3 regions of the Streptomyces sp. NPDC049585 genome follow, and region 2 is predicted to be linked to each of the others. Evidence: riboswitches for the same ligand, from Rfam matches in the RefSeq annotation. Region 2 holds a riboswitch; each other region holds the start of a gene.

Region 1 (5,049 bases), on a different contig from region 2:
GAGCTGCTGCAGACGTACGGCGGCAGCCGTATCGTCCACGGCCACAGCCCCATCCCCTATCTGCTGGGCGACGTGCCCGCGGAGGACGCGGACGGCGAGGACGGCGCGCCCCTGGTGGACGGCCCGCACCTGTACGCCGACGGGCTCGCGGTCGCCATGGACGGCGGGGTCACCATGGCCGGAAAACTGCTGGTGGCGCAACTTCCGCTGACCGACTGAGGATTCAGCGGGGCGTTCCCCGGGCAGATCGAGGGTTCCACCGGCACGGGGCAATTCGGGAAACCGGCTGTCACCACGCGCCGGTAGCGCTCTACCATCGGCTTGTCCGTCGCAGGCTCGCTCTCCTCCGTTTCCGCCCACTGCCCGGTACAAGCCGACACCACGGCGCCATACGGAGCATCGGGGGATGCACATGAACAGCGCTCCGCACCTGCTTGCCGAGGACCGCCCGGAATTCGAGCGGCTTCTCGACCAGGCGCTGCGTACCGCGAACCAGGACCCGGAACTGTCCGCACTCATAGGACAGCGGCTCGGCACCGAGCAGCTGCGCAGCATGGCACGAGGAGCCATGGCTGCCATCGTCTCGTGCGCGGCGACGGAATATCAGGAGTTCATCGCCGCCCGTGAGGAACTGCGCGCCCGCTCCGCCGCCACCCGGCCCCAGCCGGTCGGCGGCGGTTCCGCTTCCGGTGGCGGGAGCGAGGCGGGGGACGACCACACGGCCCCCTCCGCGAGCGCGACCCCGGAGGGGCCGGACGCCCCGGGCGCCGGCGCGCTCGCGGTGGTCGCGGTGCTGGCCCCCGTGCTGGCCGGGATCGCGGGGTTCCTGTTCCTGCTCATCGGCTATGTGATGCGCACGGTGGGCACGGGCGGGTCGGCGGCCGGCCAGATGGTCACCATCGGCTGGTGGTTCGGCGGCCTGACCGTCGCCGCGGTGCTGGTGGCCTCCTCCGGCCTGCTGGTCACCGCTCTGCGCACCGGCCGGGAGGCGCAGGACGGCGCGCCGCACGATCCCCTCGCCGAGGAGGCCGAGCGGGCCCGCGAGACCTGGCGGCAGGCCGTGCTGCACCGCGGCCTGCTGCCGTTCCTGAGAGAGGCACTGATCAACACGGGCGCGCCGGCCCGCCGTTCGTACACGAACGGCAGCGGCCCGCCCGGCGGGACGGGCCGCACGCCGCGGTTGGGCTACTCCGCGCCGGGTTTCACGAGCCCGGAGCAGGGCGGTGACGGGGCGCCCCGTCAGGGCGCCCCATAGGGGCGCCGCCCCAGGCCGCGTCCGGCGGATGTTCGTCAGGCGCCACCAAGGCGCCCCGTAGGGGCGCGGGGCGGTGTCGATCTGCGGCTGCCGCCGCGTGGCGCGATCAACCACGGACGGCCCGCAGCTGACACGCCACTGCGGGCGCGTCGTGGCTTGTCGCGCAGTTCCCCGCGCCCCTTACGGGGCCTGCCTGATCCGCCGGATACGCCTGGCCGTCGGTGGCCGATCGCGCCCACGCGGCGGCAGCCGCACATCGACACCGCCCCGCGCCCCTATGGGGCGCTGCCCTAGTCGGCGATCGGGAGGTAGACGCGGTTGCCGGAGGCGGCGAATTCGCGGGCCTTCTGGGCCATTCCCTCGTCGGGGTCGACGGCCAGGTCGCCGCCGTGCTCGCGGCGAATGTCCTGGGAGATCTTCATCGAACAGAACTTCGGTCCGCACATCGAGCAGAAGTGCGCCGTCTTCGCGGGTTCGGCCGGCAGCGTCTCGTCGTGGAAGGCGCGGGCGGTGTCCGGGTCGAGGGCCAGGTTGAACTGGTCCTCCCAGCGGAATTCGAAACGCGCGTCCGACAGCGCGTCGTCCCACTCCTGGGCGCCCGGGTGGCCCTTGGCGAGGTCCGCCGCATGGGCCGCGATCTTGTAGGTGATGACGCCGGTCTTCACGTCGTCGCGGTCCGGCAGGCCGAGGTGCTCCTTGGGCGTGACGTAGCAGAGCATCGCCGTGCCCCACCAGGCGATCATCGCCGCACCGATGCCGGAGGTGATGTGGTCGTACGCCGGTGCGACGTCGGTCGTCAGCGGACCGAGGGTGTAGAACGGCGCCTCCTCGCAGATCTCCTGCTGAAGGTCGATGTTCTCCTTGATCTTGTGCATCGGGACATGGCCCGGGCCCTCGATCATCGTCTGCACGTTGTGCCGCTTGGCGATCGAGTTGAGCTCGCCCAGCGTCCGCAGCTCGGCGAACTGGGCCTCGTCGTTCGCATCCGCGATCGAACCGGGGCGCAGGCCGTCGCCCAGGGAGAACGTCACGTCGTACGAGGCGAGGATCTCGCAGAGCTCCTCGAAGTTCTCGTAGAGGAACGACTCCTTGTGGTGCGCCAGGCACCAGGCCGCCATGATCGAGCCGCCGCGCGAGACGATGCCGGTCTTGCGGCGGGCGGTCAGCGGGACGTAGCGCAGCAGCACGCCGGCGTGGACGGTCATGTAGTCGACGCCCTGCTCGGCCTGCTCGATGACGGTGTCCTTGTAGATCTCCCAGGTGAGCTCCTCGGCCTTGCCGTCCACCTTCTCCAGCGCCTGGTAGAGCGGGACGGTGCCGATCGGCACGGGGGAGTTGCGCAGCACCCACTCGCGGGTGGTGTGGATGTTGCGGCCGGTGGAGAGGTCCATGACCGTGTCGGCGCCCCAGCGGGTGGCCCAGGTCATCTTCTCCACCTCCTCCTCGATGGAGGAGGTGACGGCGGAGTTGCCGATGTTGGCGTTCACCTTCACCAGGAACTTCTTGCCGATGATCATCGGCTCGATCTCCGGGTGGTTGACGTTGGCCGGCAGCACGGCGCGGCCCGCGGCGATCTCCTCGCGGACGGTCTCCGGGGAGACGCCCTCGCGCAGCGCCACGTACTCCATCTCGGCGGTGATCTCCCCGCGCCGGGCGTACGCGAGCTGGGTGACCGCCCCTCCGTCGCGGCCCCGGCGGGGCTGGCGGGGGCGGCCGGGGAAGACGGCGTCGAGGTTGCGCAGGCCCCCGCGCGGGGCGGTGTGCCTGATGCCGTCGTCCTCCGGGCGCACCGGCCGCCCGGCGTACTCCTCGGTGTCGCCGCGGGCGATGATCCAGTTCTCCCGGAGCGGGGCGAGGCCCCGTCGTACGTCCGTTACGACGGACGCATCGGTGTACGGGCCGGACGTGTCGTAGAGGCGGACGTCCTGCCCGTTGGTGAGGTGCACCCGTCGCACCGGAACGCGGATGTCCGGACGCGAGCCCGTCACATAGTCCTTGTGCCAGCCGATCTCGCGACCGGTTCCGGACGTGCGTGCATCCTGCGAGGTCATATGACCGTAACTCCCTACGCCGGCATTACCCGGTAACAGGTTCGGCGGTCGGCGCAGCGGCTTTCGCACCCATGTCCGGTTCGAACATGTCCAGTGCGAAGGTCAGCGCCCTCTCAGCCCGGTGCTCCGAGCTCCCGCGATTGCAAAGGTGGCACCACGCTAGCGCCTCCCGCGCCCGGAGGGCCAGGGGGGCTTGTCATCATCGACGGGTGACCCCCACGCATCCTTCCCCCCACTCGCACGCCCCCCACGACCCCGACCACGCCCGTGCGCCCGCCCCCGACGGTCCTGCGCACGGAGATGGGCACGGAGATGGGCACGGGCATGGCCACGGACGACGGCAGAACCATGGACACAGCCATGGGCACGGCCACAGCCATGCCCATGCGCACGGTCCCGCGACGCCCGTCTCGGGTCATCTGCGCAAGGTCATCGCGGCCGTACTCATCCCCTTCGCCGCCGCGGTGGCCGCCGGGCTGATCGTGCTGTGGCCCGGCGGCACCCCGCCGCACCAGCACACCGGCGTCGGCATGGACCAGCAGACGCAGTCGGGGCGGGTGACGGCCGTCAAGGAGTACTCCTGCCCGGCCTCCGGCGGGTTCGGCGGCCCGCAGCAGCAGCCGCAGCAGGGCGCCCCGTCGGCGCCGCCGCCGGCGCAGGGCACCTGCCAGAAGGCCACCGTCGAGGTGACCTCGGGACCGGACAAGGGCACCACGTTCACCGAGCAGGTGCAGCCCGGCTCCTCGCGCCACTACTCCTCCGGGCAGAAGGTGGTCCTCGCCTACGCCCCGAAGGCCCCGGAGAACCTGCGCTATTCGGTCACGGACGTCGACCGCGACCTGCCGATGGGGCTGCTCGCGGGCGTCTTCGCGGTCGCCGTCGTGGCCGTCGGCCGGTTGCGCGGCGTCTTCGCGCTCGTCGCGCTGGTGATCAGTTTCGGGGTGCTGACGCTGTTCATCCTGCCGGCGATCCTGCAGGGCTCGGACCCGCTGGTCGTCGCGGTGGTGGGCGGCGGCGCGATCATGCTGATCGCGCTCTACATGTGCCACGGGCTCAACGCCCGCACATCCGTCGCGGTCCTGGGCACGCTCACCTCCCTGCTGGTCATCGGCCTGCTGGGGTCGCTGTTCACCTCGTGGGCCCATCTGACGGGCAACACCGACGACCAGACCGGGCTCGTGCACGGCCTCTACCCGCAGATCGAGATACGGGGTCTGCTGCTCGCCGGGATCATCATCGGTTCGCTGGGCGTGCTCGACGACGTCACGGTCACCCAGACGTCGGCGGTGTGGGAGCTCAAGGAAGCGGACCCGGCGGCCACTTGGCGCCGGCTGTACGGACAGGCGATGCGCATCGGACGCGACCACATCGCCTCGGTGGTCAACACGCTCGTGCTGGCCTACGCGGGTGCGTCGCTGCCGCTGATGCTGTTGTTCACCATCGCGGACCGGGGGGTGGGCACGGTGGCGACGAGCGAGGTCGTCGCGGAGGAGATCGTACGGACCCTGGTGGGCAGCATCGGCCTGGTGGCCTCGGTGCCGGTGACCACGCTGCTGGCCGCGCTCGTGGTGAGCGCCGACCGGCCCGGCGCCGCGGGGGGCGGCAGGGGGACGGGGCGGCCCAGGTCGCGCGGTGGCAGGCGCCGCCGGGCGAGGTGAGGCCCCGGCTAACCGGCGTTCTGCCCCTCGGGGTTGCCGGCCAGGATGCTGTCGAGGGCCGCGGCGAGCTCGTAGTCGAAGTCGG
Region 2 (5,049 bases):
CGATGCCGCCGATGGCGAACCAGGGCCGCTCGGGCTTCAGCGCCGCCGCGTGGCGGACCAGGGACAGGCCCGGGGCATGGCGGCCGGGCTTGGTCGGGGTGGGCCAGCAGGGGCCGGTGCAGAAGTAGTCCACGCCGGGCTCGGCCACGGCCGCCTCGACCTCGGCCTCGGCGTGCGTGGAGCGGCCGATGAGCACGTCGGGCCCCAGGATCGCCCGGGCCGCGGGCACCGGCAGGTCGCCCTGGCCCAGGTGCAGGATGTCCGAGCCGGCCGCGTGCGCGACGTCGGCGCGGTCGTTGACGGCCAGCAGCCGGCCGTGCCGGCGCGCCGCCTCGGCGAAGAGGGCGAGGTGCTCGAGCTCCTCGCCGGCCTCCATGCCCTTGTCGCGCAGCTGGATCGCGTCCACTCCCGAGGAGAGGACGGCGTCGAGGAACTCCGGCAGGTCGCCCTGGCGCTTGCGGGCGTCCGTGCACAGGTACAGCCGGGCGTTCGCGAGCCGCTCGCGTGCTGCGGCGACGGACATGGGCGGTGGCTCCCCCGGGTCGGCGGCGGTACGGGCCCGGGGCGCGCTGCCCCGGGCCCGTACAACCGGACGGTTTCAGTGGTTCTGGTGATGCAGGTCGTACTGCTGGTGCCGGCTCAGACGGCCAGCGCCTGGGCGCGGCGCTTGACCTCCGTGCCGCGATTCTCCCGCAGCGCGTCGGCCGGGGTGCCCGGCAGGGTCGGGTCGGGGGTGAAGAGCCACTCCAGCATCTCCTCGTCGCTGAAGCCGTCGTCCCGCAGCAGCGTCAAGGTCCCGGCGAGGCCCTTGACCACCTTGCCCTCGCCGATGAAGGCGGCGGGCACCATGAGCACTCGGTTCTCGCCCCGGCGGACGGCGATCAGCTGGCCTTCCTTCACCAGCTGCCGCACGCGCGTCACCTCGACACCGAGCTTCTCGGCGATGTCGGGGAGGTTGAGCCAGGCAGGAACGAGAGCATCGATCTTCGTGTCAATCTCGGTCACAGGGACAAGCCTGCCATCCGGGACTGACAGCCGGTAGCCGGGTTGACCCGAGCCGGGGCCACAAGTCGCCCGCAGGTCACTCCACCGGCCGTCCCGCAGGGGTCAGCACGGCCGCCTTCAGGGGCACCGCGGCGTCCCGCGCCTTCTCCCGGTCCAGGGCGGCGCCCTGCTCGACGAGCCTGCGCCCCTGGGCCAGGTCGCGCGGCCGCCCCACGGCCAGCAGGGCCACCAGGACGTCCCCGCGCAGCCAGCACACCGTCCAGGCCGCGCCCTGCGGGTCGCCGCGCCACAGCAGCTCGTCACCGGGCGCGCGGTGCCCGGCGTACTGCACGAAGCGCCCGAACTGCTCGGACCAGAAGTAGGGCACCGGGTCGTAGACCGGGCTCTCCTCGGGGCCGTGGACGATGTTCGCGGCCACCGTCCGCGGGCCCTGCAGGGCGTTGTCCCAGTGGTGCACCATCAGCCGCTCGCCGTAGCGGGCGGAGGGGAAGGAGGCGCAGTCGCCGACCGCGTACACGCCGGGCAGCGAGGTGCGCAGCCGGTCGTCGGCGCGCACCGAGCGGTCCTCGGCGAGCTCGACGCCCGAGCCCGCCAGCCAGCCGGTGGCCGGCCGGGCGCCGATGCCCACGACCACCGCGTCGGCGGGCAGCCGCGTGCCGTCGGCGAGGACGACCGCGCCGGCCTCCACGGCCGTCACCGGCGTACCGGTCAGCAGCCGCACGCCGCTCTCCTCGTACCAGGCGGCCATGGGCGCCGCGACCTCCGACGGCAGCGCCCCCGGCAGCACCTGGCCGGCGGCCTCCACCACCGTCACCTCGCAGCCCGCCTCGCGGGCGGCCGTGGCGAACTCCGCGCCGATCCAGCCCGCCCCCACCGCGACGAAGCGGCGCCGCTCGGTCAGCAGCGGGCGCAGCAGGGCCGCGTCGTCGAAGGTACGCAGGACGTGCACACCCGGCACGTCCTCGCTGCCGGGCAGGGCCACCGCCTCGGCGCCGGTGGCGATGACCAGGATGTCGTAGGGCACCTCTCCCGCCGGGGTGAGCACCGTGCGCTCCTCGGCGCGCAGCCCGGTGGCCCCGGTGCCCAGGCGCACGTCGATGCCGAGCGAGCCGAAGTCCACGGCGAAGGCGGAGTCCTCGGCGGTGCCCAGCAGCACGGCCTTGGACAGCGGGGGGCGGTCGTAGGGCGGGTGGGGCTCGGCACCCAGCAGCGTGATGCTGCCGGTCCAGCCCTGTTCGCGCAGGGCCACGGCGGTCTGCACGCCCGCCATGCCCGCTCCGACGATGACGACGCGGCGGTCACCGGAGGTGTTCGTCTGCTCGCTCACCCGATCAACTCTAGGCCCGCGGGCCGCGCGCGCCGGAGCATCCGCCGGCGAGACCTCTGACACAGCGTCACCCCCGCCGGGCGCACCGCTGCCTTCCGGGTGGCCCGCGGCCCGTACTAGGGTGGCAGGCTGCAAGCACTCGCGGGAGCCCGGCGCACCGGGCTGAGAGGGAGGCTGGACGGCCTCCGACCGTACGAACCTGATCCGGGTCATGCCGGCGAAGGGAGGGGCTGGACGCCCATGCACGCTGCGAACGGCACGTCCGACACGTCCTGCGACGTCCTGGTCGTCGGCGGCGGAATCATCGGCCTGGTCACGGCCTGGCGCGCCGCACAGCGCGGCCTCACCACGGTCGTGGCCGACCCGGAGCCCGGCGGCGGCGCGGCACGCGTGGCCGCCGGCATGCTCGCCGCCGTCACCGAACTGCACTACGGCGAGGAGACGCTGCTCGCCCTCAACCTCGCCTCCGCCCGCCGCTACCCGGCCTTCACCGCGGAACTGCACGAGGCCACCGGCCTCGACACCGGCTACCGCGCCTGCGGCACCCTCGCCGTCGCGCTCGACGCCGACGACCGGGCCCACCTGAAGGAACTGCACGCCCTCCAGCAGCGCTGCGGCCTGGACTCCCAGTGGCTGTCCGGGCGCGAGTGCCGCCGGCTCGAACCGATGCTCGCCCCCGCCGTCCAGGGCGGCCTGCGGGTCGACGGCGACCACCAGACCGACCCCCGGCGCCTGGCCGGCGCCCTGCTCGTCGCCTGCGAGCGGGCCGGGGTGACCTTCCACCGCTCCCCCGCCGTGCGGGCCCTGCTCGCCGGCGGCCGGGCCACCGGCGCCGAGCTCGCCGACGGCACTCGTGTCGCCGCCGAACGGACGGTGCTGGCCGCCGGCAGCCACAGCGGCCGCCTCGCCGGCCTGCCCGAGGAGGTCCTGCCCCCCGTACGGCCCGTCAAGGGCCAGGTGCTGCGGCTGCGCATACCCGGCCCGTACCGGCCGTTCCTCTCCCGCACCGTACGGGCCGTGGTGCGCGGCGGGCACGTCTACCTCGTCCCGCGCGAGAACGGCGAGCTCGTCGTCGGCGCCACCACCGAGGAACAGGGCTGGGACACCACCGTCACCGCCGGCGGCGTCTACGAACTGCTGCGCGACGCCCACGAACTGGTGCCCGGCATCACCGAGCTGCCCCTGGTGGAGACCCTCGCCGGGCTGCGCCCCGGCTCCCCCGACAACGCCCCGCTGCTCGGCCCCACCGCCCTGCCCGGCCTGCACCTCGCCACCGGTCACCACCGCAACGGCGTCCTGCTCACCCCCGTCACCGGCGACGTCATGGCCGAGGTCCTCACCGAGGGACGGCTGCCCGCGGAGGCCCGCCCCTTCTCCCCCCTCCGCTTCACCCCCGCACTCCAGGAGCAGCCCGCATGACCACCCACGTCATCAGCGTCAACGGCGAGCGCCGGGCCGTCCCGGCCGGCACCACCCTCGACGGCCTGGTGGCCACCCTCACCGCGGCGCACAGCGGTGTCGCCGCCGCCGTCAACGAGGCCGTCGTACCGCGCGGCCAGTGGCCGCAGACCACCCTCGGCGAGGGCGACCGCGTCGAGGTCCTCACCGCGGTCCAGGGAGGCTGACCCCCATGGCGGACGACCTGCTCACCATCGCCGACACCACCTTCACCTCCCGCCTCATCATGGGCACCGGTGGCGCCCCCAGCCTGGAGGTCCTCGAACGCGCCCTCCTGGCCTCCGGCACCGAACTGACCACCGTCGCGATGCGCCGCCTGGACGCCACCGTCCGCGGCTCGGTCCTCTCCGTCCTGGAGAAGCACGACATCCGCGTCCTGCCCAACACCGCCGGCTGCTTCACCGCCGGCGAGGCCGTCCTCACCGCCCGCCTCGCCCGCGAGGCCCTGGGCACCGACTGGGTCAAACTGGAGGTCATCGCCGACGAGCGCACCCTCCTGCCCGACCCCATCGAACTCCTGGACGCCGCCGAGATCCTCGTCGACGACGGCTTCACCGTGCTGCCCTACACCAACGACGACCCCGTCCTCGCCCGCAAACTGGAGGACGTCGGCTGCGCCGCGATCATGCCCCTGGGCGCCCCCATCGGCTCCGGCCTGGGCATCCGCAACCCCCACAACTTCCAGCTGATCACCGAACGCGCCACGGTCCCGGTGATCCTCGACGCCGGAGCCGGCACCGCCTCCGACGCGGCCCTGGCCATGGAACTGGGCTGCGCCGCGGTGATGCTCGCCTCGGCGGTCACCCGGGCCCAGGAACCGGTCCTGATGGCGGAGGCGATGCGCCACGCAGTGGAAGCCGGCCGCCTCGCCCACCGCGCAGGCCGCATCCCCCGCCGCCACTTCGCCGAGGCCTCCTCCCCCACGGAGGGCCTGGCGACGCTGGACCCGGAGCGGCCGGCGTTCGCGTGAGCCGTCTCAGACGGGCTCGCCGTGTTCGAGGTACTGAGGATGTCCCTCCGCTCTCGCCTTGACAGCATGCCGGACCCTGCGGGCGAGGCGGGGGATCAGTAGCTCGTCCAGCACGTCGACGGGGTGGAATGCGGCGGCCAGCAGTTCATCCGACGCGAGTTCGATCGCACCCACTGCGTCGGCGTTGAGCCGACCGCCGTCGAAGACGTACAGCACCTTGTCGCCTTCGGCGTCGCTCGGCGCCCAGTCGACGACAAGGAGGGGGCCGATCGACGGCGAGATGCCGAGT
Region 3 (5,049 bases), on a different contig from region 2:
GACCAGCAGCAGGGCGATGACGGCCAGGACGGAGGCGAGCAGGATCCACTGGGCGGCGCCGCGGGGGCGGCGGGCGGTGCGGGCGGCGTCGACGAGCCGCAGGGTGGCCTCACGCCGCCGTACGGTGCGCGCGTGCACGAGGAGCAGCACGGCGACGGCCAGGAACTGCAGCAGCGTGAGCACGGCGGCGGTGGGCAGGTCGAGCAGCTGCGCCGTCTGCTGGTAGATCTCCACTTCCAGCGTGGCGTAGCGCGGGCCGCCGAGGATCTGCACGACGCCGAAGGAGGTGAAGGTGAACAGGAAGACCATGAGCGCCGCGGCGGCCACGGCCGGGGCGAGGGCGGGCAGGGTGCTCCGCCGCCAGGCGGTGAAGCGGCCGGCGCCGAGGACACGGGCGGCTTCTTCCTGGCGCGGGTCGAGCTGGGCCCACAGTCCGCCGACGGTGCGGACGACGACGGCGTAGTTGAAGAAGACGTGGGCGAGCAGGATCGCCCAGACCGTGGTGTCCAGGCGGACGCCCCACAGCTCGTCCAGCAGTCCGCCGCGGCCGAGCAGGGCGAGGAAGGCGGAGCCGGCGACGACGGTCGGCAGGACGAAGGGGATGGTGACCACGGCGCGCAGCAGCCGTTTACCGGGGAAGTCGAAGCGTGCGAAGACGTACGCGCCGGGGAGCGCGAGCAGCAGCGTGAGCGCCGTGGAGGCGGCGGCCTGCCAGGTGGTGAACCACAGGACGTGGCCGGTGGCGGGGTCGCCGAGCACCTCGCCGATGCGGGCGAGCTGCCACTGGTCGCCGTCCTTCAGGCCACGGACGACGATGGCGGCGACGGGGTAGGCGAAGAAGATCCCGAAGAAGGCGAGCGGCCCGGCCATCAGGGCCAGGCGCGTCGCCGTCCGCCGGGCGCCGCCGCGCGGGGCGGCACCCGGGGGTGCGTCGGTCACTTCAGGACGAGCGAGGACCACGTCTTGATCCACTGGTCACGGTGCTGCGCGATGCGCTGGGGGTCGAGCGTCGCCGGCTGCGTGATCTTCGCGCCGTACTTGGTGAACAGCTCGGGGACGCGCGCGTCCCGGTTGGCGGGGTTGACGAACATCTGCAGCGGCATGTCCTCCTGGAAGGTCTTGCCGACCAGGAAGTCGATCAGGGCCTTGCCGCCCTCGGTGTTCTTCGCCCCGCTCAGCAGGCCGGCGTACTCGACCTGCCGGAAGCAGGTGCCGGTCGCCACGCCGGTGGGCGCCTCGGCCGGCTCGGGCGTGACGCCCATCACCTCGGCGGGCGGGCTGGAGGCGTAGGAGACGACGAGCGGCCGGTCGCCCTTGGCCTTCCTGCCGGCGGCGGAGCCGGAGAAGCGGGTGTTGTACGCCTGCTCCCAGCCGTCGACGACCTCGACGCCGTTGTCCTTGAGCTTCTTCCAGTAGTCCTGCCAGCCGTTCTCGCCGAAGGCGGCGACGGTGCCGAGCTGGAAGGCGAGGCCGGGCGAGGAGGTGGCGACGTTCTCGGTCACCAGGAGGTTCTTGTACTCCGGCTTGACCAGGTCGGCGAAGGTCTGCGGCGGCGCGAGCTTCTTGTCGGCGAAGTAGGCGCGGTCGTAGTTGACGCAGATGTCGCCGTAGTCGATCGGGGTAACGCGGTCCTTGGTGTCGCTGCGCAGCTCGGCGGGGACGCGGTCCGCGCCCTTGGCCCGGTAGGGCGTGAACAGGCCCTTGTCGAGCGCACGCGAGAGCAGGGTGTTGTCGACGCCGAAGAAGACGTCGCCCTGGGGGTGGCTCTTGGAGAGGATGGCCTGGTTGACGGCCGCACCGGCGTCACCGCCCTTGATCACCTGGACCTTGTAGCCGGTCTGCGCGGTGAACTGCTTCAGGACCGCATCGGAGGCCACGAACGAGTCGTGGGAGACGAGCCGGACGGTCTTGTCGCCGGAACCGCTGCTGCCGGAGCCCGACCCGGAGCCGGAGTCCGAGCTGCCGCAGGCGGCGAGGACGGGCAGGCCGAGGGCCACGGCGGCCGTCGCCACGACGGCACGCCGAAGGATGGTGTTCATGGTGGTGCTGACTCCCTACGCCGGTACTAACCGGATCAGGTCCGAGGGTCTGCGGGCCGTGCCGCACTCTCAGCGCTCGCTGCGCTCCCCTGTCGGAATGTTCATTTGTGCGAAGTCACGCGACATTGCGCGAAGGAACCGTACCAGGGCGGCCGCGGGCCCCTGCGGGCCCGCGGCGGCCGCTCAGCGCTCGGCGGCGGCCAGCTGGCCGCAGGCTCCGTCGATCTCCTGGCCGCGGGTGTCGCGGATGGTGACGGGCACGCCGTGGGCGGCGATCGCCTCGACGAAGGCCCGCTCGTCCTCCGGGCGGGAGGCCGTCCACTTCGAGCCCGGGGTGGGGTTGAGCGGGATGAGGTTGACGTGCACCCGCCGGCCCTTGAGCAGCCGGCCCAGCAGGTCACCGCGCCAGGCCTGGTCGTTGATGTCCCGGATGAGGGCGTACTCGATGGAGATCCGGCGCCCGGACTTCTCCGCGTACTCCCAGGCGGCGTCGAGGACCTCGCGGACCTTCCAGCGGGTGTTGACCGGCACCAGGGTGTCGCGCAGCTCGTCGTCGGGGGCATGCAGCGAGACCGCGAGACGGCACTTGAAGCCCTCGTCCGCGAATCGCAGCATCGCCGGGACCAGGCCCACGGTTGAGACCGTGATGCCGCGCTGGGACAGGCCCAGGCCGTCCGGCTCGGGGTCGGTCAGCCGGCGGATGGCGCCGACGACGCGCTTGTAGTTGGCCAGCGGCTCGCCCATGCCCATGAAGACGATGTTGGACAGGCGCGCAGGGCCTCCCGGCACCTCGCCGTCGCGCAGCGCGCGCATGCCGTCGACGATCTGGTGCACGATCTCGGCCGTCGACAGGTTGCGCTCCAGACCGGCCTGGCCGGTGGCGCAGAACGGGCAGTTCATGCCGCAGCCGGCCTGGGAGCTGATGCACATCGTCACCCGGTCCGGGTAGCGCATCAGCACCGACTCGACGAGCTTGCCGTCGTGCAGGCGCCACAGGGTCTTGCGGGTGGTGTCGTCGTCGCACGAGACGTGGCGCACCACGCTCATCAGCTCCGGCAGCAGCTCCTCGGCCAGCTTGGTGCGGGCCGCGGCCGGAATGTCCGTCCACGCCTCGGGCTGGTGCGCGTACCGCGCGAAGTAGTGCTGGGACAGCTGCTTGGCGCGGAACGGCTTCTCGCCGATCGCGGCCACGGCCTCGCGGCGCTCGGCGGGCGAGAGGTCGGCGAGGTGCCGCGGCGGCAGCTTGGCTCCGCGCGGGGCGACGAAAGTGAGTTCTCCGGGCTTAGGCATGGTCCTACCAGTGTCGCAGACGCGGCGAGGGGGCCCGCCGTCCTGTGGACGACGGGCCCCCTCGCAGTGAAGACGCAGGTCAGAGCGGCCTTAAAGGATCAGCCGGCCCCGACGAAGGCCACCATCAGCAGCCAGACCACCGGAGCGGTCGGCAGGAGCGAGTCCAGCCGGTCCATGATCCCGCCGTGGCCGGGGAGCAGGGCGCCCATGTCCTTGATGCCCAGGTCCCGCTTGATCATGGATTCGCCGAGATCGCCCAGGGTGGCGCTGACGGCGACCGCCAGGCCCAGCAGCAGGCCCTGCCACCAGACGCCGTCGTCGATGAGGAACTGCATGCACAGCGCGCCCGCCACCATGGCGAAGAGCACCGCGCCGAGAAGGCCCTCGCGGGTCTTGCCGGGGCTGATGCGCGGGGCGAGCTTGTGCTTGCCGAACCGCCAGCCCACCGCGTACGCCCCGGTGTCGCTGACGACGGTCAGGATCAGGAAGGTCAGCACCCGCCAGGCGCCGTCCTGCGCGGCCAGCATCAACGCCACGAAGGTGGCGAGGAAGGGCACGTAGAACGCCGCGAAGATGCCGGCGGTGACGTCCTTGAGGTAGTCGTCCGGCGTCTCCGTCATCCGCCACACCAGCACGGCGAGCGCGGTGAAGGCCATGGCCACCCACGCGCCCTCCGCGCCGCTCACGTACCCCGCCACGGTCATCGCGGTGCCGCCGATCGCCAGCGGCACCAGGGGGGCCCGGATGCCCTTGCGCTCGGCGAGGCGGGAGGTCAGCTCCCACAGCCCGACCACCACGGCGATCACGACGACGCCGAGGAAGACGGGCTTGTAGATGAACAGGGAGGCGAGGATGACAGCACCGAGGCCGACGCCCACCCCTATCGCCGCGCGCAGGTCCCGGCCGGCGCTCTTCTTCGCCTTGGGTGCCTGGGGGGCGGGCTCGTGCGGCCGGATGGCGTGCTCCCCTGTGTCACGGTGATCGCGTTCGTCGCGGAACAGGGGGCCGCCGAGGTGCGGGGCCCCCTGATCACGGTCGGCATCGTCGTCCTGGTATCCGCCTTCTCCGGGCACAATGGGCATGGGGCGAGTCTGCGCCGCGGCGCCCATGTCGTGCACAGGACCCGCCGGGAGACCGTCCTCCCAGCGGGTGCCGGGAGGGGGTCCGGCGTCGGTGGCCCCCCAGTGACCGGGGCGCGGCGGGGCTCCCCAGGATGCGTCGTTCATCAGACCTCGAGGAGCTCGGCTTCCTTGTGCTTGAGCAGCTCGTCCACCTGCGCGACGTACTTCGCGGTGGTGTCGTCGAGCTCCTTCTCGGCACGGCGGACGTCGTCCTCGCCGGACTCCTTGTCCTTGACCAGCTTGTCGAGGGCGTCCTTGGCCTTGCGGCGCACGGAACGGATCGAGACCTTGGAGTCCTCGGCCTTGGTCTTGGCGACCTTGACGTAATCCCGGCGGCGCTCCTCCGTGAGCTCGGGGAACGTCACTCGGATGATGTTGCCGTCGTTGCTCGGGTTGACGCCGAGGTCCGAGTCGCGGATCGCCTGCTCGATGTTGCGCAGCGCGGTCTTGTCGAACGGGGTGACGACGGCCATGCGCGGCTCCGGCACCGAGAACGACGCCAGCTGGTTGATGGGCGTCAGCGCACCGTAGTAGTCGGCCACGATCTTGTTGAACATCGCCGGGTGCGCACGCCCGGTGCGGATCGCCGCGAAGTCCTC

Evidence for each region. Region 2 has a riboswitch for thiamine pyrophosphate ahead of thiO (glycine oxidase ThiO). Riboswitches for the same ligand answer to the same signal wherever they lie in the genome.
Region 1: another riboswitch for thiamine pyrophosphate. It lies ahead of thiC (phosphomethylpyrimidine synthase ThiC); the one in region 2 lies ahead of thiO (glycine oxidase ThiO).
Region 3: another riboswitch for thiamine pyrophosphate. It lies ahead of AB0K17_RS19045 (thiamine ABC transporter substrate-binding protein); the one in region 2 lies ahead of thiO (glycine oxidase ThiO).

Annotation. Positions count from the first base shown of each region.
Region 1 covers NZ_JBFAPE010000002.1:216,101-221,149, reverse strand. Annotated here, with positions in the region: gene AB0K17_RS03340 (metallophosphoesterase family protein) at 1-219, shown strand, start outside; gene AB0K17_RS03335 (hypothetical protein) at 407-1,255, shown strand; gene thiC (phosphomethylpyrimidine synthase ThiC) at 1,546-3,306, opposite strand; TPP riboswitch at 3,301-3,454, opposite strand; gene AB0K17_RS03325 (YibE/F family protein) at 3,516-4,964, shown strand; gene AB0K17_RS03320 (SsgA family sporulation/cell division regulator) at 4,973-5,049, opposite strand, start outside.
Region 2 covers NZ_JBFAPE010000032.1:44,291-49,339, forward strand. Annotated here, with positions in the region: gene thiE (thiamine phosphate synthase) at 1-523, opposite strand, end outside; gene AB0K17_RS25580 (Rv2175c family DNA-binding protein) at 640-1,005, opposite strand; gene AB0K17_RS25585 (FAD-dependent oxidoreductase) at 1,082-2,275, opposite strand; TPP riboswitch at 2,464-2,575, shown strand; gene thiO (glycine oxidase ThiO) at 2,573-3,751, shown strand; gene thiS (sulfur carrier protein ThiS) at 3,748-3,957, shown strand; gene AB0K17_RS25600 (thiazole synthase) at 3,963-4,760, shown strand; gene AB0K17_RS25605 (NUDIX hydrolase) at 4,767-5,049, opposite strand, start outside.
Region 3 covers NZ_JBFAPE010000017.1:99,763-104,811, forward strand. Annotated here, with positions in the region: gene AB0K17_RS19040 (iron ABC transporter permease) at 1-870, opposite strand, end outside; gene AB0K17_RS19045 (thiamine ABC transporter substrate-binding protein) at 936-2,039, opposite strand; TPP riboswitch at 2,035-2,140, opposite strand; gene rlmN (23S rRNA (adenine(2503)-C(2))-methyltransferase RlmN) at 2,223-3,329, opposite strand; gene AB0K17_RS19055 (phosphatidate cytidylyltransferase) at 3,428-4,555, opposite strand; gene frr (ribosome recycling factor) at 4,555-5,049, opposite strand, start outside.